4 regions of the Agrobacterium sp. NPDC089420 genome follow, and region 2 is predicted to be linked to each of the others. Evidence: predicted binding sites of a transcription regulator. Region 2 holds the regulator's gene; each other region holds the start of a gene.
The links. The regulator PhoB, encoded in region 2, activates phosphate uptake and scavenging genes when phosphate is short. The targets are predictions, from matches to a motif close to TGTCATNNANCTGTCAT.
Positions count from the first base shown of each region.

Region 1: a site for PhoB is predicted at 2,328-2,344, ahead of ACI2KA_RS09980 (bifunctional 2',3'-cyclic-nucleotide 2'-phosphodiesterase/3'-nucleotidase). Genes of this name have one in related genera too.
Region 3: a site for PhoB is predicted at 2,479-2,495, ahead of phnF (phosphonate metabolism transcriptional regulator PhnF). Genes of this name have one in related genera too.
Region 4: a site for PhoB is predicted at 3,042-3,058, ahead of ACI2KA_RS01675 (DUF3419 family protein). Genes of this name have one in related genera too.

Region 1 covers NZ_JBJDMY010000005.1:199,853-205,394, reverse strand. Annotated here, with positions in the region: gene ACI2KA_RS09985 (DUF2087 domain-containing protein) at 1-217, shown strand, start outside; gene ACI2KA_RS09980 (bifunctional 2',3'-cyclic-nucleotide 2'-phosphodiesterase/3'-nucleotidase) at 260-2,248, opposite strand; gene ACI2KA_RS09975 (PilZ domain-containing protein) at 2,464-2,799, opposite strand; gene ACI2KA_RS09970 (DUF1203 domain-containing protein) at 2,897-3,364, opposite strand; gene ACI2KA_RS09965 (DUF4344 domain-containing metallopeptidase) at 3,528-4,412, shown strand; gene ACI2KA_RS09960 (dihydrofolate reductase family protein) at 4,464-5,108, shown strand; gene sseA (3-mercaptopyruvate sulfurtransferase) at 5,356-5,542, opposite strand, start outside.
Region 2 covers NZ_JBJDMY010000002.1:350,093-355,634, reverse strand. Annotated here, with positions in the region: gene ACI2KA_RS04315 (aspartate aminotransferase family protein) at 1-959, opposite strand, end outside; gene ACI2KA_RS04310 (GcrA family cell cycle regulator) at 1,390-1,923, shown strand; gene phoB (phosphate regulon transcriptional regulator PhoB) at 2,230-2,913, opposite strand; gene phoU (phosphate signaling complex protein PhoU) at 2,945-3,670, opposite strand; gene pstB (phosphate ABC transporter ATP-binding protein PstB) at 3,766-4,581, opposite strand; gene pstA (phosphate ABC transporter permease PstA) at 4,596-5,542, opposite strand, start outside.
Region 3 covers NZ_JBJDMY010000009.1:129,199-134,740, forward strand. Annotated here, with positions in the region: gene ACI2KA_RS15730 (DUF1402 family protein) at 1-595, opposite strand, end outside; gene ACI2KA_RS15735 (transglutaminase-like cysteine peptidase) at 777-1,445, shown strand; gene ACI2KA_RS15740 (hypothetical protein) at 1,475-1,714, opposite strand; gene phnF (phosphonate metabolism transcriptional regulator PhnF) at 1,732-2,454, opposite strand; gene ACI2KA_RS15750 (HAD family hydrolase) at 2,561-3,280, shown strand; gene ACI2KA_RS15755 (pyridoxal 5'-phosphate synthase) at 3,277-3,957, shown strand; gene ACI2KA_RS15760 (ABC transporter ATP-binding protein) at 4,034-5,110, opposite strand; gene ACI2KA_RS15765 (carbohydrate ABC transporter permease) at 5,107-5,542, opposite strand, start outside.
Region 4 covers NZ_JBJDMY010000001.1:329,781-335,322, reverse strand. Annotated here, with positions in the region: gene ACI2KA_RS01685 (GH25 family lysozyme) at 3-782, opposite strand; gene ACI2KA_RS01680 (class I SAM-dependent methyltransferase) at 1,035-1,751, opposite strand; gene ACI2KA_RS01675 (DUF3419 family protein) at 1,748-2,998, opposite strand; gene ACI2KA_RS01670 (transglycosylase SLT domain-containing protein) at 3,257-4,330, opposite strand; gene ACI2KA_RS01665 (LysE family translocator) at 4,456-5,091, opposite strand; gene ACI2KA_RS01660 (pyrophosphate--fructose-6-phosphate 1-phosphotransferase) at 5,144-5,542, opposite strand, start outside.

The DNA of each region.
Region 1 (5,542 bases), on a different contig from region 2:
GGCGAAAATTCCCGCCGAACGGAGCTTCTCCGAACGCGAATTCAGCGGCTTTCTGGATGGCCTGCATCTGTTTGGCGATGCAGCGATGCTGCGGCGCGACATGGTCGGCCTGAAACTCATCCGCCGCAACCGCGATGGCAGCGATTATCGGCGTATCGAGCGGAAGCCGCCGGCGGAACTGCCGCTTCTGCTGCGCGCAGTCGGTAGGCGCGATTAAAAAAGCCCTCCCGGCACATTGCCGCCGGGAGGGCCATCGTCCTCAAAGAACCAGACGGAACTTCGCGAAACCTTCCGCACCGTCGCCGACATCCTCGATTTTCGCGCCCTTGATGTCCGTCGCATAATGGCGGCCCTTGGGGCCGGTCTCGAAGATTGCCGTGGTATTGGCCACCGGCGCGAAGGACCAGTTGGCATCCGCCGACGGGTTGATGGTGCCCTGGTCGACGATGTAGCGCACGATCACGTCGCGATTGGTATCGGGGGCAACGAAGATCACCTTGTCGGCAGCGATATCGGGGAACTTGCCGCCGCCTCCGGCGCGGTAATTATTGGTGGCCACCACGAATTTCTGCTCGGGATCGATCGGCTTGCCGTTGAATTGCAGATTGACGATGCGATTGCTGTCCGGATTGACCGCCTTGCCGTCCTTGTCGAACTTCGCCGGCTTGGAAATATCGATCTGATAGGTGACGCCGTCGATGACATCGAAATTATAGGACGGGAAATCCGGGTTGAGCAGCGGCGCGTCCTTTGCCCCGGCCTCGACCGTGTTGAACATGCCTGCCGACATTTCCAGCCAGTTCTTCACCTGCGCGCCGTTGATCAGCACCGCCTGCACCGTGTTGGGGTAAAGATAGAGGTCGGCGACGTTCTTGATGGCAATGTCACCGGCGGGGACATCGGTATAATAATCCGCGCCGCCGCGACCGCCGGACTTAAAGGGCGCCGCGGCAGAAAGCACCGGCAGGTCCTTATATTGCCCTTCCTTCAGCATGTCCTTGATATACCAGGTCTGGGCGTTGGAGACGATCTGCACGGACGGATCGTCGGCCACCAGCGCGAAATAGGAATAGAGCGGGGCGGACGTCTTGCCGACGGGACGGCGCACATAGGCGAGGGCCGCTTCGTGATCGGCCTTGGCGGCGGCGAGAACCTCTGCCTTGTCGGTGAAATCGGCGACGATCTTGCGGTTTTCGTCGCGGTGATAGATCGGCCGGGCTTCGGAGGTGAAGTCGACGATCTTCCAGCCCTTGCCGTCCTTTTCGAGCAACAGGTCGATGAGGCCCATATGCGAACCCCAGAAACCGGCCATGACCGCCGGCTTGCCCATCAGCGTGCCCTTGACCGCATCCGCGCCCTCGATGCCGTCCCAGGTCTTGGGGCCAGGGAAGACGAGATGCTGGTGCCCGGTGAAGATGGCGTCGATGCCGTCGACGCCTGCCAGGTAAAGCGAGGCGTTTTCCATCCGCTCGGTCTGGCCCTTGCCGTCGATGCCGGAATGGGAAAGAGCGATGACGATATCGGCGCCTTCTTCCTTCATGACAGGCACCCAGGCTTTCGCGGCCTCGACGATGTCGCGCGTCTGCGCCTTGCCTTCGAGGTTCTTGGAATCCCACATCATGATCTGCGGCGGCACGAAGCCGATAATGCCGACCTTGACCGGGCTCGTCACGCCGCCGCCGTCGCGGATCTGCTTTTCCAGAATGACATAGGGCTTGAAGAACAGCTCGTCGTTTTTCGGATCGGAAGCGAGCTGGCCCTTGGTGAGATTGGCGCAGACGTAAGGGAACCCGGCGCCGGCCAGCGTGTTCGACATGTAGTCGAGGCCGTAATTGAATTCGTGGTTGCCGAGCGTGCCGCAATCATAACCCAGCACGTTCATGGCGTTGATGACGGGGTGCTTGTCGCCGGCCTTCATGCCGCGCTCATAGGCGATATAGTCGCCGAGCGGATTGCCCTGCAGGAAGTCGCCATTATCCACCAGCATCGAATTGCCGGCCTCGGCGCGGATCTTGTCGATGATCGAGGCGGTGCGCGAAAGCCCCATCGTGTCGTTTGGCTTGTCGGCGTAATAATCATAGGGAAAGACGTGAACATGGATGTCCGTCGTTTCCATGATGCGCAGATGCGCCTGATTGGCGGCGGCGCGCGCGGCGAAGGGGTGCAGCAGCACCAGCGCCGAGGAGGCCGCAATGCCGCCGAGAAGCGAACGGCGGGTAATGGGGTGGAGAGCGAGAAGCGACGACATGGGAACTCCTTCGGATGAAGCTTGCGCTGTCATGGAAAGCGACAGGGTAGAAGCAATCGCCGAGGAGTCCATCATCAAAATGACAAGCCCGTGACGGACTTGCCTGTTTTCAACCGTTTGATAAATTTTTTGTCATCGGCGCGTGGCGCGCGCACCGTCATCGCGGCATTACGCTCCGTTCCCTCGCCGTAATCCGGTTCTCGGCATTTGTTATTTCAGCGCGCGAGCGTCGGTTTCACGTCTTCATGGAAAAAGCGGAAATAGGAGGAGAGCTGCGCCAGCGTGTTGGTGGAAAGCTTCAGCTGCAGCCCAAGGCGATTCATGTGCTGCCACTGCACCACACCTTCGATGAAGCCAAGATCGTCGCTCTGCACCTTGACCCGGCTACCCTTGGCAGCCGCGAAAGGCCCGTCCAGTTCGAGAGCCATTCCGGTCGCCGAAAGGTCGACGACACGGCCTCTGGTCGACTGGCTGAAATAGTGCACGGTCGCGAAGATCCTCGTCTTGCTGCGGGGTGCGCTGCGGGTTGCCATGTTGAGGTTGTTTGTCATTTTGCTGCTCAAATCAATTGTTTCCGATAGCTGCATCATGGCGCGGAAAGCTTGAGAGCCGTTTAGTCCTTTTCTTAAAATTGCAGGCAATTGCCGATTATGCTGTATCGATACGGCACTGGTAGCAATTGTTGCGGGCGGAACGCACATGCACATAGGCGACATCCGTGCGCTCGAGAAGCTGCCCTGCGCGTGAGACGATCTCGCCCGTCGCCGTCACCGCGCCGGTGCCGTAGACGATGCGGTCGTCGGCGCCATATCCGCGTATGATATAATCCGGGCTGTCCAGCATCGGCGGGACGGTTTTTGTCTGCGGATAGCGCGCGCAGGCGTCCGCATGCAGAAATATAGGCCCCGTTTCCGCATAAGGCTGCAATGAAGGAAAGGGCCGGTAGGCGAGGATCAGCATCCTTTCCCCTGCAGCGATCTGGGAAAGGCAATGGCGGCAGGGCATGCCGCCCGGCGAAATGGCCTGCTCCGGCCGGTTGCCATAGGCGTCGGCCGCGCCTGCGCGGAAGGCTTCGGCTTCGTTAGCCGGCATTGCAATAAAGACGAGATCGGACATGGTGGGCTCCTTCCGGTTGGGATCGGCGTTGCTTCTTTGCAGCTATGATCCCGAAACGGAGCACTATCCACCCGATTCTTGACAGGCGATGCAACCAGCCCATTGCGTGACTCGTTAGCATCGGGAATCAGTGACGCTCCTCGTTTCCGGAAGGTCTGATTTTATGTTGCGTCGTTTTCTGGCCGCCGTACCGCTGGCTTTCGTTTCGTTGACGGCTCCGATCGAGGCGCGGGCGCAGCTTGCCTCCGGTCTGGACGGCCTGTCCGACGACCAGCTGCAGCAGGCCGTGAATTTCGTCATCGGCAACGCGATCTTCTCGCTCTATCACGAGGGTGCGCGCATGCTGATTTCAGATTTCGGCACCCCCCACACCGGCAGTGCGCAGGCTCCGGCCGACCAGCTGGCGGGCACGCTCATCCTTCAGGCCAACGAGGAATGGCTTGATACCGCGCTCGTCAATGCCACCGACAGCTGGTATCTGGCGCGGGAGGCGGAGACCCTGCCCGAGCACGAAGCGCCGGTCTTTTCCGCACTGGTGCCCGACAGGAGCCGCGACCGCAACATGGCCTGCCTGATGGTCGGCCGCGACAAGGACGGTTATGGCGATCTGGCCGCCATGATGGGTCTCAACAATGCCGACTTCGGCAAATGCGCCGCCGCCTATCCGGGCGTCGCTTCCGCTTGGGAGAATTTTCTCGCTCCCTACCGCAGCCAGGCATCGTCCAGATTTTCCGTCAGCTACGTGCCGCCGCGCGATCCTGACCTTGAACCCTATGCCATCATGGTCAAGGAATCGAAGGTGCTCGATCTCATCAGCCGCAGCTTCGGTGCCTATGCCCTGAAGGGCGACGTCCGGCTGACGGCCAAATCCTGCGGCCGTCCCGATGTCTACTGGTCGGCGGAAAAGCGCGAAATCACCTATTGCTACGAGCTTGGCAAGTTCCAGGCGGAGCTGATTGCCGATCACCTGCTGAACACCGTCACGGAAGACAAGGGCGCCGCCGGCGGACATATTCCAACGGCTGTCAATCTGGAACGGGAAATCTGAGGCCGATTGCCGGACGCTGGCGATCTGCCTCCTGGATGGGAGGAGAGTGCCATGCCAAAGGTCGTCGTTCGCAATTTCGCCATTTCGCTTGACGGATATGGCGCAGGACCGGAGCAGAGCCTGCAAAATCCGCTGGGCGTGCGTGGCGAAGAGTTGCACCAATGGGCCTTCAAGACCCGCACCTTCCACCGCATGTTCGGCAAGGACGGTGGCTCGACCGGCACGGACGAGGATTTCTCCGAAAAGAGCTTCGAAAATATCGGTGCCTGGATTCTCGGGCGCAACATGTTCGGGCCGGTGCGCGGTGCATGGCCGGATGAAAGTTGGAAGGGCTGGTGGGGCGAAGAACCGCCCTATCACGTTCCGGTCTTCGTCCTGACACATCATGCGCGTCCGTCCTTCACTATGAAGGGCGGCACCGAGTTCCATTTCGTCACCGACGGCATCGAAGAGGCGCTCGACAGGGCGCTGACGGCGGCGAATGGCAGGGATGTCCGCATCGGCGGCGGCGTTTCCACCATCCGGCAATATATGGCGGCGGGCATGATCGATGAGTTGCATCTGGCCCTTGCGCCGGTGTTTCTCGGCAAGGGCGAGCTGCTTTTCGAAGGGCTGGATTTGCCCGCGCTCGGTTATCGCTGCACCGGAACGGTGGCCGGCGAGGGCGCGACGCATCTGATGATCGAGAAGGCTTGAGCATTACGCTGTTTTGGGGCTTCGCACCAACCGGTCAACGGTTTACGAGGCTGGCACCTGCCTCCGCCCTCATTCCTGTGCTTGTCACAGGAATCCAGTCGACGCGCGTCTGCGCGACGGGAAGAGTCTTTTCAACCCAAGGACTTGGGCTGGCTGGATTCCTGTGACAAGCACAGGAATGAGGGGGAAGGAACGGCACACACTCCGTATCGAAGAACGGCGTGCGCCGCTCTCGAAGGCCGAAGCCTCAGTTCCGCAGCGATATCTCCAGAAGCTCCGTATCGGCAAGCGGCTCCACCCAGGCCTCATAGGTGCCGACGGGTGAAAAGCCCATCATCTGGTAAAGCTGCAGCGCGCGCGGATGGTCGAGCGTATTGGTGGTCACCGTCACCCGCTGCGGATTGTCCTGCCAGGCGGCGTAAAGCGCCTGCAGC
Region 2 (5,542 bases):
TACCGGTCCTTCAGCGAGGCAAGCCCCTGGCGGAAAACCAGTGCGACATCGCGGACCTTCTCGAGAAAGCCATCGGAAAGAACGACATCGAGCACGGCATTGCCGACCGCCATGGCCAGCGGGTTGCCGCCATAGGTGGTGCCATGCACGCCCGCCGTCATGCCCGAAGCGGCATCCGCGGTTGCAAGGCACGCGCCGAGCGGAAAGCCGCCGCCGATACCCTTGGCGACCGCCATGATATCGGGCGCGACGCCGGTCTGTTCATAGGCAAACAGCCTGCCCGTGCGGCCAACGCCGGTCTGGACCTCATCAAAAATCAGGAGCAGGCCGTGCTCTTCGCACAATGCCCGAAGAATTTGCAGGAATTCCTTGCCGGGGGCACGAATGCCGCCCTCACCCTGAATGGGCTCGATAAGGAGTGCGGCCGTCTCGGCCGTGATGGCGGCCTTCAGCGCATCGACATCACCGAAGGGCACCTGGTCGAAACCTTCGACCTTGGGGCCGAAGCCTTCCAGATATTTCTGCTGGCCGCCGGCGGCGATCGTCGCCAGCGTGCGGCCATGGAAGGCGCCTTCGAAGGTGATGATGCGGAATTTTTCCGGATGGCCCTTCGAATAATGATAACGGCGCGCGGTCTTGATGGCGCACTCCAATGCTTCCGCACCGGAATTGGTGAAGAAGACCTTGTCCGCGAAAGTCGCTTCCGTCAGGCGTTTTGCAAGTTTTTCCTGCCCGGGCACTTCATAGAGGTTCGACACGTGCCAGACCTTCTCGGCCTGGGTCTTGATCGCCTCGACGAGGTGCGGATGCGCGTGGCCCAGCGAGTTGACCGCGACACCGGCTGCAAAATCCAGATATCGTTCGCCGCTTTCCGTGAACAGCCAGACGCCTTCACCGCGCTCGAAGCGCAGGGGGGCTCTTGCAAATGTATCGAACAATGGCGCGGCGGCTTCGGCCATGGCTGTATCACTCCTTGCGCGGATGCGCTGTCAGACGGTTGTCAATAGGCTTGAAGGGTTATCCCTCGCCTGAAAATCAAAAATGCCGCCTTGCGGCGGCAGGGGCACTATTGTCACTTCGCTTGCCGATGTCAACAAAAGTCCGCGTTTCCCGGGCTTCTCAAGCACTAGTAGGCGGCGGCAACCGAGCCCCAAGGTGTTGCCTTTCAGACTCAACTCGCCAGCAAGTTGGGGAAAACCGGAAAATCGATTCCAGATGATTCCCGCGACTCTTGCCACGGAGTCGGGCTGGCACTAGGTTAATCGCTAATTACTAGACTGCATTGCGGCGGAACTAGTCACCAAAAATCCGGCGGAAACCACGCTCACGGCACGCCCGCGAGACGGAGAGGGATTCTGCCGAAATATACGCGACAAGCGGAGAAGCGGCATGAACTGGACAGACGAACGGGTCGAAAAGCTCAAGAAATTGTGGTCCGAGGGGCTTAGCGCCAGCCAGATAGCAGCGCAGCTGGGTGGCGTCAGCCGCAATGCCGTGATCGGCAAGGTCCACCGTCTCAATCTGCCGGGACGCGTCAAGGCCGGCGGCCCGGTCACCTCGGCGCGCTCCGCGCCGAAACGCACTGCCGCGCCCGCACCGCGCGCGACCAATTTCGCGGCCCGCGTCAGCGCAGCGCCGGCACGTGCCCTCAATCGTTCCAACGCGGCAACGGCTCTTCACGAACAGATCGACATCGAAACCGCAGAGGTTCTCGATTATGCTCCGTCCAGAAACGTCGTCACCCCGATTTCCCGTCGCCTGACCCTGACGGAATTGACGGAGCGCACCTGCAAATGGCCGGTCGGCGATCCCTTGAAGGACGATTTCCATTTCTGCGGTTGCGAGGCACTGGAATCCTCGCCCTATTGCAAGTTCCATGCGAAACTTGCCTATCAGCCTGTGAGCGAACGCCGTAAGGCCTGATGGTCAGGATGCACATTCGCCATCAAATATAACGGGCCTTGTGGCCCGTTTTTTGTGCCTGGCCGACTGCCGTTTCGGTTTTTCGCAGAAGCGCACCGGCACATGCCGCAGAAACTTCCCTCCTGTCTTCGGGCCGCGCGATGACCCGGATCGCAGCACGTCGCCGATCTTCTGCCCCACCGGAAGACCGACCGGACGCTTGGGAAACCGGACATAAAAAGGGCCTGAAACCATATGCGGCTTCGGGCCATTTTTGATTGTCGTGTTCAATGTCAATCGGAATAAGATACACAGACCGAGCTTCGCTCAGGCCTCCATCGAATATCCTGCGCCGCGCACGGTGCGGATGACATCCTGCATATGCGAAAAATTCAGCGCCTTGCGCAGGCGGCCGACATGCACATCGACGGTGCGCTCATCAACATAGATATCGTGGCCCCAGACGCCATCCAGGAGTTGCGAGCGGGAAAATACCCGGCCCGGCGATGTCATCAGAAATTCGAGCAGGCGGAATTCCGTCGGTCCAAGGCGCACTTCACGGCTTTTGCGGTGGACGCGATGGGTCTCGCGATCGAGTTCGATATCACCGCATTTCAGCACCGACGAGAGAACCTCGGGACGGGCGCGGCGCAGCATGGCCTTGACGCGGGCCATCAGCTCCGGAGTCGAGAACGGCTTGACGACGTAGTCATCGGCGCCGGTGGCGAGACCGCGAACCCTCTCGCTTTCCTCGCCACGCGCCGTCAGCATGATGATCGGCAGACGCTCGGTTTCCGGCCGCATTCTCAGCCGTCGGCACAGTTCGATACCGGAGACGCCGGGCAACATCCAATCCAGGATCAGAAGATCAGGAATACGCTCCTGCAACCTGATCTCCGCCTCGTCGCCCCGGGGTATCGTATCGACGTCATATCCCTCAGCCTCGAGATTGTAACGAAGCAGGACGCTCAACGCTTCCTCATCTTCCACAACTGCAATCTTGGGCACCATATGCTGAACTCCGCAAGCTTCTGCTTGTCTGTTACTCGGTCACCGAACCGAGCGTGTTGGAACTGTCGTCCTTCGGACGCTCGCCCTCCGGCTGGCTGCCGGTGGTCATGTAATAGATCGTCTCGGCGATGTTGGTGGCATGGTCGCCGATACGCTCGATGTTCTTGGCGCAGAACAGAAGATGCGTGCAGGTGGTGATATTGCGCGGATCTTCCATCATGTATGTCAGGAGTTCGCGGAAAAGCGACGTATACATGGCGTCGATTTCCTCGTCACGCTCGCGGATGGCATTGGCCTTCTCGGCGGAACGGGTGGAATAGACGTCAAGCACTTCCTTGAGCTGGACCAGCGCCAGTTCCGAAAGATGCTCGATGCCGCGGGCGAGCTTGCGCGGCACGCCGGTTCCGGCCACTGCAATCACGCGCTTGGCGGTGTTCTTGCCGAGATCGCCGACGCGCTCGAGGTCTGCCGCGATACGCAGCGTACCGATGATTTCGCGAAGATCGGCCGCCATCGGCTGACGTCTGGCGATGGTGACGATGGCCTTGTCGCCGATCTCGCGCTCGGAATGATCGAGGATCGTGTCATCGGAAATGACTTTCTGCGCCAGGGCCGCATCGGAATTGACGAGCGCACGCACGGCGTCGGCGCACATCTGCTCGGCCAGACCGCCCATTTCGGCGATACGGCGCGTCAGGAACTTCAATTCGTCGTCATAGGCGGACAGAATATGCGAATGGGTCGTTGTCTGTGTCACGGTCTAGTCCTCCGGCTTGGCCTTCATGCACATACACAGCAGCGTAAGGCAGAGGCACCAGTCTTGTTCGGTTTCGATAAAGCGCCGGCCGGGGATCAGCCGAAGCGGCCCATGATGTAATCCTGCGTGCGCTGGTCATCCGGATTGGTGAACATCTTGTCGGTCTCGTTTTCCTCGACGAGGTGGCCAAGATGGAACATCGCCGTGCGCTGGGAAACGCGCGCCGCCTGCTGCATGGAGTGGGTGACGATAACGATCGTATAATTGGTGCGCAGCTCGTGGATCAGTTCCTCGACCTTGGCGGTCGCGATCGGATCGAGCGCCGAGCAGGGTTCGTCCATCAGGATAACCTCGGGGCTGACGGCAACCGCACGAGCAATGCACAGGCGCTGCTGCTGGCCGCCGGAAAGGCCGGTGCCGGATTCGTGCAGACGATCCTTCACCTCGTTCCAGAGACCGGCCTTCTGCAGGCTCTGCTCGACGATCTGGTCCATGTCCGCCTTGTTACGGGCGAGACCGTGAATACGCGGACCGTAGGAAATGTTTTCGTAGATCGATTTCGGGAAGGGGTTCGGCTTCTGGAACACCATACCGACACGGGCGCGCAACTCCACGACATCGATCGCCTGATCGTAGATATCGTCGGTGTCGAGCGTGATCTTGCCGGTGACACGGCAACCGTCGATCGTATCGTTCATACGGTTGAGGGTACGCAGGAAAGTGGACTTGCCGCAACCGGACGGGCCGATCAGCGCCGTCACCGTATTTTCGCGGACATTGAGGTTCACGTCGTAAAGCGCGCGCTTTTCGCCGTAATAAACCGAAACGTCCTTGCCGATCATCTTGTATGAAACTTCATTCATTTTCTTGTCCAGCGCCTTTTCAACTGCTGCTTCCGACAACATGTTCATTGCTCAATCTCCCTCTACCAGCGCCGTTCGAAGCGGCGACGCAACAGGATTGCGCCAACATTCATGACGATGAGGAACAGAAGCAGGATGATGATAGCGCCGGAAGTCCTTTCGACAAAGGCGCGTTCGGCTTCGTTCGCCCACATGTAAATCTGCACCGGCAGGGCCGTGGACGGATCCATCGGCGTTGTCGGGTAGTTCGCAACGAATGCCACCATGCCGATCAGCAGCAGCGGCGCCGTTTCTCCCAGTGCGTGGGCGAGGCCGATGATGGTGCCGGTCAGGATACCGGGCATGGCAAGCGGCAGGACGTGGTGGAAGATCGTCTGCATCTTGGAGGCGCCGAGGCCGAGGGCGGCGGCGCGGATCGACGGCGGCACGGCCTTGAGGGCAGCACGCGTCGCGATGATGATCGTCGGCAGGGTCATCAGCGTCAGGACGAGACCGCCGACCAGCGAGGCCGAGCGCGGAAAGCCCATGAAGTTGATAAAGACGGAGAGGCCGAGCAGACCGTAAACGATCGAGGGAACCGCAGCCAGATTGTTGATGTTCACCTCGATGAGATCCGTCAGGCGGTTCTTCGGGGCGAATTCCTCAAGATAGATCGACGCGGCGACCCCGATCGGCAGCGACAGCACCAGCACGATCAGCATCATGTAGAAGGAGCCGATCAGCGCCACGCCGACACCCGCCGCTTCCGGACGGCTGGAGGCGCCGTTGATGAAGATGCCGGTGTTGAAATGTTTGCCGAGCTGCCCGCTTTCGGCGAGCTGGTTCATCCAGCCGAGCTGCTGGTTCGAGATGCGGCGATTGGCTTCATCCGCGGTCAGATCGACCTGGCCCTTGAAGGCGCTGTCGACATCGCCCGATGCCAGAAGCCTAACGGTGCGCGTGGTGCCGATGACGGCAGGATCGGCGACGACGATGTCACGCAGCTGCGTGCGCACGCTGTCGGAGATCA
Region 3 (5,542 bases), on a different contig from region 2:
CGAAGGTCTGGCCGGCATAGAAGGGCTGGAAGAAGGCGCGCTGGAACGAGATGGCCTCGTAGCTCGCGCCATCCACCACCTTGCCGCGGAAGCTCTTGTCCCAGACGGTATCGCGGCAGCTCCATTGTTCGGAGGTGGTGGCAAGCGTCTCGCAGGCGCGGAATTCCGGCCGCTGGAGGAATGTCTTCAGGGAAACGCCATTATAGCTGAACCTGATATCGAGTTCGGCGTAGGAAATGGCTTTGACGTAATAGGTCTGCAGGCGATCGACGGCCGAGACGTTGAAGGTGTGTTCCCCGACGATGGCGCCGACGATGTGGATCGGGTCGATGCCATAGGCGGCGGCGGCTTTCCTGATCTTGCCGACGAGGCCGGGCTCGCTGTTCAGGAGGTCGATCGTCTTGCGGAACTTTTCCTCGTAGGTCGTGTAGAAGGCCTTGGTCCGGATCGCCGACGCTCTCGGTATTTCCGGCTGCTCGGCGGAGCGGTTTCCGGGAGGAACGACAGTCATCTGCTGCGCCGCCGCATGACTGGGAAGGCAGGCCAATGTCAGAATGACGGTGGCTGCGCGGGTGATCTTCGCAAACAGGCTCATGCGGCGTTCTCTGTAATGTCGGTTTATTGCGGAAGGCTCCTTCATAGGCAGGCCTTCCATGCATGGCAAGTTGCCGCCGCTCACATTCCCGTTGCCGGATTATCGGGGTCGTTAAAAGTCGAACGGTTTGTTTTATGTGAAGTCAAGCCGGCAGCGATAGGCATGTCATCAGGAGATGAACATGACCTGGTTCAAAAAAATACTGCAAGCATGTTTTCTGCTGACCGTTGCGGGTCTGCTTTCGCCGGCGGAGGCTTCGCCTTCGATGTCGACGGGTGCGATCACCTCGCAACCGGTGGGGCATTATGAATTCTGCCAGCGGCATTCGGCCGAATGCCAGCCGGTGAAGGCCATGCCGCCGCTTCATCTCACACCCGACAACTGGAAGACCATCGTTTCCGTCAACGGCGCCGTCAATGTCGAGATCGACCAGCGCTCCGACATGGAAGTGTGGGGTTACGAGGATTATTGGGAATATCCCTACAAGGGGGCGGGGGATTGCGACGACATCGTGCTGGAAAAGCGCAAGCGGCTGATGGATATCGGTTTGCCGGCCTCCAACCTGCTGATCACCGTCGTCCGTGACGAGCGGGGAGATGGCCATGCCGTCCTCACCGTCAGGACGGATCGCGGCGATTTCATTCTCGACAATATGAAGCCGCAGATCCTTCGCTGGGACGAAACGCCCTATCGCTATCTCAAGCGTCAATCCACCAACCATGCCGGTCGCTGGGTGGATATTGATGGCTCCGGTTCGCCGGCCATCGCCGCACGGGAGGCAGATCGCGGCACCGCCGTGCCTGCGACCACCACGCGCCGCAACGTCATCGACCTGCTCATGAACCGTTGATCCCGGCGGCTTCAGCGCGAAGCCGCGGCTCAATGCTGCAAAGGTCGGTCCCGGTGTTTCAGGGCGTCGACCGCTGCTTCGGCACGCGCGGCCGCCTCCCTTGCCTCACGGGCCGCGTCGGAGCTTGCCGCAGCATCGGTGGGGGAGCCGTCATAACCGCCCGTGCCGCGTTCCCCTATGCCGATGTGAACATCCTTCAGCTTGAAAACGGCAAAGGCCAGAAGGGCGGCGGCGCCCATGAAAAGGCAGGTCTTTACGTTGAGCCTCACTGGCGTTTCCCTGATGGTCAGTCGGTGATGTGCAATTCGATTGCCTGTGACGAGAAGCAGCCGATGAAGCAGGATATCGGCGCGCCGTCGGCGGCATGGTCGATTGCGGTATAGGCCAGCACCGGCAGCGATTTCGACGATTTGAGGAAATGATGTTCGTGCGGGGCGGGCAGCCTTGCGACGACGATCGTTTTTGCGCGATGATGGTCTTCCACGCCGAACCGTTTCAGCGTCTCGCTGATCGATCCGAGCTCTTCGAAAATTTCCGGAAAACCGGAAAATCGTGTCGCACAACAAAAGCGTGTGCCGATGCCGATGGGGCGGCCGTTGGCGTAAGCGCCGATTTCGAGGGCGATCAGCGGCGCTTTCGCGCCAAGACCAAGGGCCGCCGCGACGTCCTCCGTCGCCGGTTGCAGCCACCAGCGCAGCAGTTTTCGTTCCGGGCGCAGATTCACGGCTTCAAGATTGCGGTCGAAATGGACCCGGCGGCCAACGACGTAAGGGATCGGCGCTTCGCTGACGAAAGTGCCGCTGCCATGCAGAATGCGCAGCAGCCCTTCTTCTTCCAGTGAGGCCAGCGCCCGGCGGGCAGTCATCCGGTTGACGTTGAATTCCCGGGCAATGTCCTGGGCGGAGGGAATTTTTTCGCCGGGCTTCAACTGTCCCTGTTCGATCCTTTGCCGCAGCGCCGCGGCCACCTGTCGCCAGAGCGATTGTGTTTCCGATGTTCCATTGTCCATGCCCGATGTCCGATTGTCTTGCAGATGTCACATTAATGAGATTAAAGGTATATACTTCTTGTGAGAGATTTATATCATATAGAGCTCATCCATACCGGTTGTCCGCATGAATACCAGTATTTCGCCTGATCGCTACATTGTTTGGGATTTTGAGGGCACCCTTGCCGTGCGCAGGGGGCGTTATACCGGCGCTCTGGAGACCGCAGCAGGGATGGCCGATCCCGCCTTCCTCGGCATGGCCGACACTATCCGTCCGTTTCTGTCCGGCACTTTTCCCTGGCATCGGGCGGAACTTGCGCATTCCTTTGCGGGAGATGCGGAAGGGTGGTGGTGCGCCATTCTCACCGCAGCCGAAGGGGCGCTCGTCGCATTGGGCATGGACCGAAGCACAGCCGCCGAGGTCGCGACGCGCTCGCGCGAGATCTATCTCGATCCCGCCGGATGGGAGGTCGATCCGCAGGCCATGCCGGCGCTGGTGCAATTATCCGCCGCAGGCTGGCGCCACGTCATCCTTTCCAATTTTGCGCCGGAACTACCGGCGCTGGTGAATAAAATCGGGCTTTGCGATTGCGTGGATCATGTTTTTTCCTCCGGGCTGATCGGGCTTGAGAAACCCTCGGCCGCGCTTTTTCGTCATGTGGCCAGGGTTCTGGCGCCGCACCGTGCTTGCTGGATGATTGGCGACAACCCCCATGCCGACATCGCCGGCGGCCGGGCCGCCGGTCTTTCGACCATCCTGCTGAGGCCTGACAGCCCAAAGCACGGGCTTTCGGTTCCATGTCTTTCCGCCATTCCACCCCTTATTCTAGAGGAAAACCGACCATGATACGTTCCAACGTCAGTACCCTGCCGATGAAAGACAGGCTGCGCCAGATCCCATCGCTGAAGGCGCCGCTTCCGGATTGTGATCCGCTTGCGCTGCCCGACACCCCGCAGGATGCTTTCGCCCTGTGGCTGGACGATGCCCTGGAAGCGGGCGTCCGCGAGCCGCATGCCATGACCCTATCCACGGTGGATGAGAATGGCTGGCCCGACGCCCGGGTGCTGATCCTGAAAAATGTCGATCATCGTGGCTGGCATTTCGCCGTGAAGGCGGAAAGCCCGAAGGGACGGCAGCTCGACAATGAACCGCAGGTGGCGTTGACCTTCTACTGGCCGGCGCTTGGACGGCAGGTTCGCCTGCGTGGCCCGGCAATCGTGCTTTCCGTTAAAGACTGTGCGGATGATTTCCTCGGACGTCCCGTCAGCTCACGGGTCAGCGCCATCGCGTCGAGGCAGAGCGAGGTCCTTGAAGAAGGCGAGGGCCTCGAAAGCCGCATCGCCGAGGCGCAGGCCCTCATCGCGGCCAATCCGGGCTATGTTTCGCCCGGATGGCGGGTCTATGCGGTTGCGCCGACGGTGGCGGAGTTCTGGCAGGGGGCGTCCGACCGCAATCACAAGCGGCTGCGATATGTTGTCTGCGGGGACGGCAGCGCGTGGGAAAGGTCTGTTCTCTGGCCCTGAAACCGATCCTCCCCCTTGGAAAACCTCCTGGTCCGGCACATAGTCCGGATGTCTCTCTGGCTGAGGTTCACAGGCTTCACAGGCGGGTGCCGGTTTCTTCATCGAAGAGGTGCATGTCGGGCGGGTTGATATCGAGGCCGATGAAGTCGCCGGCCTTGACGGCGCTGCGTCCCTGTACCGCGATGACCAGTTCCGGTGCGGTGCCAAGCGTGAGAAAGGTGGCCGAACCGGTGGTCTCCACGGCGGACACCGGCAGCGTCAATGCCGCCCCATTTGCCGCTGCGGGCCTTATGTGTTCCGGCCTGATGCCGACGGTCACGTGTCGGCCCGGCGGCAGGTCAGCCGGATTTCCGATCGGCTGCCGTGGCTCACCGTCGCCGAACCGCAGCAGAAGCGAAGCGCCGTCGGGGCTGACCACGGCCGGAATGAAGTTCATCGCCGGCGAGCCGATGAAGCCGGCAACGAAGCGATTGACGGGGCGATCGTATAATTCCAGCGGCGTTCCCTGCTGTTCGATGACGCCATCGCGCATGACGACGACATGATCGGCCATGGTCATAGCCTCGATCTGATCGTGGGTGACATAGACCGAGGTGGCATGCAGGCGATCGTGCAGCGCGCGGATTTCCTTGCGCATGTGGACGCGCAGTGCCGCGTCGAGATTGGAAAGCGGCTCATCGAACAGGAAGGCCTGCGGATTGCGGATGATCGCCCGGCTCATGGCCACGCGCTGGCGCTGGCCGCCGGAGAGTTCGCGCGGATAACGTTTCATCAGCGTTGAAAGTCCGGTCGTGGCCGCAACCTCTTGCGCCGCCTTGCGGGCCTCGGCCTTCGCCACGCCGCGCATGCGCAGCGAATAGGTGAGGTTTTCCTCGACCGTCATATGCGGGTAGAGCGCATAGGACTGGAAGACCATGGCCACATCGCGCTTGCGCGGCGGCACGCCGTTCATGAGCGTGCCGGCAATGCGCATGTCACCCGCCGATATGGTCTCCAGCCCGGCGAGCGAGCGCAGAAGGGTGGACTTGCCGCAGCCCGACGGGCCGACAAGTGCGACGAAGGTGCCCTTCTCGATGGAAAGGTTGATGTTCTTCAGCGCATGGAAGGCGCCGTAATATTTGTTGACGCCGGAAAGTTCGATCTGAAGTGTCATTTGAGCGCTCCTGAGGTCAGGCCGGAAACGATGCGGCGCTGCAAGAGAATGAAGAGAGCGAGAATGGGCGTCACATACATGGTCGCATAGGCCATGATATTGTTCCATTCGCTGGTATTGGGACCCATGAAGGAATTGAGGCCGACGCTGGCGGGCTGCAGTTCCGCCGCCTGGATCATCGATTTCGAATAGACGAATTCGCCGAAGGCCTGCATGAAGATGAGGATGGCGCTGACGAGAATGCCGTTTCTGGCGAGCGGCAGCACGATGTTGAAAAACGCGCCGACCCGGGAGTTGCCATCCACCAGCGCGGCCTCTTCCAGCTCCTGCGGCACGGCCATGAAGGTGGCGCGCACCAGCACGACGAAGAAGGGCATGCTTTTCGCCGCAATGGCGAGGATGACCGACAGGCGCGGATAGTCCAGCAACCCG
Region 4 (5,542 bases), on a different contig from region 2:
TGTTATTTGGCGGAAGCCACCCATTTACGCCAGTTTTTCTCGCTGCCGGCAAAGACGTTGATATCGGTTGGTCCGTTCACCCCTGGCACGACACCGGTGGCCGTATATTGCCAGAAGGCCCATTGCCGATCTTCATAGATCTTGGTCGGATGCGCGGCGACGGAGCGCACCCAGAAATGATAGTTCTTGAACTGGCCGACGAGATTGTCGCGGTGGAAATCGACCGAGGTGTAGATGATCGGGCGTTTGCCATAATGCGCCTCGATCCGGTCGAGGAAACGCTGCATCTCGGCGCGGACGATGCCGGGTGCCGGACGCGTCTTGCAGGTGGGGGAGGCGGGGTTCCATTCCACGTCGAGAACCGGCGGCAGGGTCACGGCGTCCTTCGGCACGTTACGGATGAACCAGTCGGCCTGGGCGTCCGCCGTCGAGCAGAAATAATAGAAATGATAGGGTGCGTGCAGAATATCCGCCGCGGCGGCGCTGCGCCAATGGTCGCCGAATTTCGGATCGATGCGGTCCGATCCCTCTGTCGCCTTGATGAAGACGAAGGCCACGCCGGATTTGCGCACGGTCGGCCAGTCGACATCGCCATTCCATTTGGAGACGTCGATGCCATGTACCTCATGACGATGCGGGTTGTTCGTGCCGAAATCCTGCGGGTCGGTATCGGAAAATTTCGGCTTGGAAACGGACGCGGTTTCAAGCAGGTCATAACTCGTGGAGGTACAGCCGCCGATCAACAGCAAAGCCGACAAAAGTGCCGATAAACGCAGCCGCATTGGAACCCTGGTGAAAGTGTTGTTGCCCATCCCGCAGCCGCAACATGGTGCGGCGCATCTCCCGATTTACCCATAACATGGTAAACAAACTGATATGGCAAGGGGCAACGGCCCTTTTAGGCTTCCCAAGTCGCTGTATTCGAAGCGATTTGCGGTGCGGCGGCGGGAATAACGGCAAAGCGCCGTAAAGGGGAGGCCGCGTTGGCGGGGCCACACCAGCTCTTGTGGAGGTGCCGCAATCTCTTTCGAGAATCAGGCGTCCGCCAACATCCGGCTGATTTTCGGCTGCACTTCGGCGACCGGAAGCGTGATGACGGCCCGCCACGCGTAACCGCGGGCGATCTCTTCGAATTCAAGATTGCCGTCAAAGCGGCCAGCCATATTGGCCAGAACATAACGGAGATTGGCGCGGGGCGTGACGTGAAAACGGGTGAGCCAGGCCTGCAGCAGGGCGCGGAACCAGTTCGGCAATTGCTCCTGCTGACCGAAATCGACGATATGCAGCGAGCCGCCGGGTTTCAGAGCCGCGAGCGCCTGTTCGATCGCCTTTTCCCAGTCCGGGATCATGGAGAGCGCATAGGGGATCATGACGCGGTCGAAACCATCGGGCTGGCCGAATTCGGCAGCGCGGAAAGCGGTGGCGTCCGCCACGCGCAAAAGGGGACGCTCCGCCTTGCCGGAAAAATTCTCAGACGCGGTCAGCAGCATTTCGGCGGAAATATCGAGGCCGAACAGTCTGGCCTGCGGAAATTTGCGGCTGGCCAGCAACAAATTGCGGCCGGTGCCGCAGCCGACTTCCAGCAGCGTGCCGCCCTTCGGCACGTCGAGACCGGAAATGGTCCTGTCGCGGCCGAGCAGGTAATATTTGCGGGTGATATCGTAAATATGCCGCTGATGACGATACATGCGGTCCATCAGGCCCGCATGTGCGCTGTCTGCAAGGCCGACATTCTCACCGATGGTTTTCATGCCATAGCCCTCTGATAGATATGGAAGCCGCCATAGATGGCCGAGCGGTCCATGGCGTTCAGCTCTTTCGAGCGCTCGTCGAGATAGACCCACTGGTTGCGAATATCGGGAGACAGCCGGCCTTCGATGACGCTTTTTTCGGCCGCGGTGCGAAAGATGACGCGCGCACTGGGCGCGGCGGTGCGGCTGATCTGCGACCACAGGTCGTTGAGCTGCGTGTCCGTCATCCAGTCCTGCGCGTCGAGCAGGATATAGCGGTCGACGGCGCTTGCCGGCTTGCGCGACAGAAGCTCGGTATAGGTGGCATGATGCACGGCGACGCGCGAGGTGTTGTCGCGGATCGTTTCGTAATATTCCGGCTTGAGATAGGCGGGCAGGGCGCCCTCGTGCGGCTCGGGGTAACGGCGCGCGAAGGCTTGCCAGGCGAAATAATTGTCGCTGAGCGGGAAGTTGCAGGCGAGCTTTTCCAGCCGCTCCTTGAGCACGGCGGCAACGGTGCCGTTTGCGGAAAGGCTTGCGAGCTCGTCATATTGGCGCGGCGGAATGCCGAGGCCGAACAGCGAGCTTTTGCGCTTCGTCAGCCAGCGTACCACCGGCTTGTCGAACAGCGGGGCGACCTTGCTGTCAAAGAACTGGCGCTGTTCATCCAGTGTGCGGCTCTTGGCCATTTCGGTGAGCTTCACACCATGCAGGCGGGCCATGAGGTGGCCGGCGCCGATAAAACGGCCGAGCAGGCCGGTGCGATAGATATTCCTGTCGAAGACGGAGATGCGGCGGCGGCCGGAAAGGGTACGCTTCGACCAATAGGCCTTGGTCGTATCGTCGAGGTGATCGGCGATAAAACGGTCATAACCGAGGCTGTTGCTGCGGGTATTGGCGCGGCCGAAGTGGCGCACGACGTCCTGATGGGCGGGAAGGTGGCGGAAGGCGGCAAGCTTCAGCTTGTTGAGGGCGATGTGGTGCGGATTGAGATCCACGACATCGATGCTGGCCGGGTTACGCGAGAGATAGGCCAGCACGTTGCAGCCGCCGGAGCCGATGGTGACGATGCGGTGGCCTTCGCCAAGCTCCATCGCTTCCATGTCGATTTCCGGGTCTTCCCAGATTTGCGGATAGACGAGACCGGAAAAAAGAACCCCGAAGAAGCGTTCGGAAAGGCCGCTTTTCGAGAGTGCCTTGTGCTGGAGCAATGCGGACTTCAGTTTCGTGTTTTTGCTGAAGCCGGTCTTGGGTGCCGCACGCGTCATATGTTCACCTCTCAGTCGATTGAGAGGCCTCTACAGCCGTGACGCTACAGTTTGATGACAGGGCCTGTGGGTGAAAGCAACGGATCAAAGAGACTGTGGGAAACCATCGGCATCTAGGTTGCGAGCGAGACCTCCTCACATACGACGTCATCCTCGGGCTTGACCCGAGGATGACGGAGAGAAAATTTCAGGCGCTTCTGTCACCGGTCTCGAGAAGCCGAACGAATTCAAACGGCATTCCGAATGCAGCCGGAGCTATTACTTCCGCAGAACGTGCAGCATGCCCTTGCGCTTGGCGTCGTAATAATAACCGCGCGCATAAAGGCGGACCGCGTTGTCGCGGTTGTTATCGGCGACAAGCCATGCGCCGCGCAGGTATTTGACGGCATATTTCAGGTTGGTTTCGGCGTCGAACAGGCCGGACGCCGGGCCGTCGAAGCCCATGGAGCGGGCCGTGGCGTGCTTGATCTGCATCAGGCCGAAATGGCCGCCATTATAGGCGCCGGGATTATACATGCTTTCCCGCTGCACCACCCGGTGTACCAGATCTTCCGGCACGTCATACATGGTGGCGTATTTGGAAATCAGCCCGCTCAGCTTCTCGCGTCCGGCTGGCGCCGATCTCAGCGGCGCCGTCATCGTTTCGTTTTGCCGGATGGCGGCAAGGGCGGCATTGGTGGGGCCGGCTGCATAGGCCAGAACCGTGCTGTCCGGCTTCGGCAGCGGAACGACTTTCCGCTCCGCCGTCAGTTCGGTGCCGATGGAGGGCGAACCGGGCGGCGGCGGCGCGGGCGGGAAGCTGCCCTTGACGGCAACCACCTGCGGCAATTCGGCCGCGGCGTTGTGAGTGGCAGGTCTTGCGGCCATATCTGCCGTTTCGATGGCGGCCGCCGCCGGTGTTGCAGCCGTCGGCGCGAGGGCTGCGGCCGTGGCCGGCGCAGATGTCGTCACTGTGGCCTGCGCCATCTCGTTCTGCTGCGGCTGCATCTGCGCGGCGATGGCGGCAGCGGCTGCGATTTCGGACGCCGGCGGCAGTGCCACGCGTCCGCCCTTGACGGCGACTGCGGTGGGAAGCGCCGCTGGCTGAGAGGAGGCTTCCGCGGTCTGCGTTGGCTGGGTAGCCGGCGCCATACCTTCCGGGGCCTCTGCCATTGCCGGTTGTGCGGTCGGCTGGCCGGCAGCAGCGGGGTGAACTGTCGCGATCTTCGGGCCGTCAGGCCCTTCCTTTGCGGTATATTCGACGCTGGTGCATCCGGCCAATGCAAGTGCGAGGCCCACCGTGGAAGACAGAAGAAGTGCCCTTCTTCCGCGGAATTTGCCCGAATTTCGCATGTTGTCGCCTTCGTTATGCCTGTCTTTCGATACCCCCGCGTCGAGCGAAGCAGGCAGTGTCCCGTCGAGCCTTCATTAACCTATTGTAAGGAAAGCGGCAAGCCGGGAGGTTGCCTCCCGGTTTTTCAGGCGGCGATACGCCTGTATCCGGCGCTGACGGCGCGGCCGGAAATGAAGTGGGTCCGGTATTTTGGCCGAATTTTCTTCTCGCCCGACATGCGGCGCACCAGGGCCAGAGTCGATGCGGCAAACAGCGCCTGCGCCGCCAGGATGGCAAGCGCCAGCAGCAGGATTGCGGCCTGCGCCATGGCGAAAGTTTCAACGGCGTTGCCGGAGGTGGAAACGAATTGCGGCAGCAGCGCCAGAAAGAATGCGAAATAGCGCGGACGCAGCGCGGCGACGGCGTAACAATCGCGGAAGATGCCACTCCACGATTTGCCGGGCAGATTGTCGTTGTCTGCATTGGCTGCCTGGGCGGCGGGCGTGGCGAAGGTCCACAGGAAAAACAGCATCAGCCAGCCGATGCCGGCCCATTGCACGATTTCAACGAAGGATTGCGGCAGATAAACGAGGCCGGCCACCGGAATGGCTGAAATCGTCATCGCCGTGACGATGCCGAGGGCGCCGCCGCTGACGGAGGCGAACACCGTCTTCCTGCCGCGAATGGCGGCATAGGAGGCGACAGAGAATACAAGGGGAGAGGGAAGTGCGAACACTACGGCACATGCTGCACAAAAAATCAGCCAGGCCTGTCCAGACATTCTCTTCCTCCTTGCCCTCCCTGTCGCCGTCTTATTTTAGACTATCGTAAAATCAGGCCGCTGTGAACGGCTGACCGACGTGTTCCATCACTTCGGTAAACCATTTTGCAGAGAGGTCGAAATGCTTTCCACCCTTGATACGCGGAAACTCGATGGTCCGCAATTTGCCTTTCTGGTCTTCGTCATGGCCGGTAACGCCGGAAACCTTGTTGAGGGCGCTTTCGACCGCCAGGTCGACCATGCCCTGGATGAGGCGCAGGTCGTCGCCATTGGCGGCGGCGGAACGGGCGAAATAGCCTGATTTCTGCACCATGGAGCGTTCGGCGCCGATGAGGCTGGCGAACTGCTTCTGGAACCAGCCGCCGACATTGATGGTGTCGATCTTCACATGGCCGAAGGCATCGCGCTTGACGGCTTCGCCGGACGCTTCGCGTTCCGCGACGATGGAATC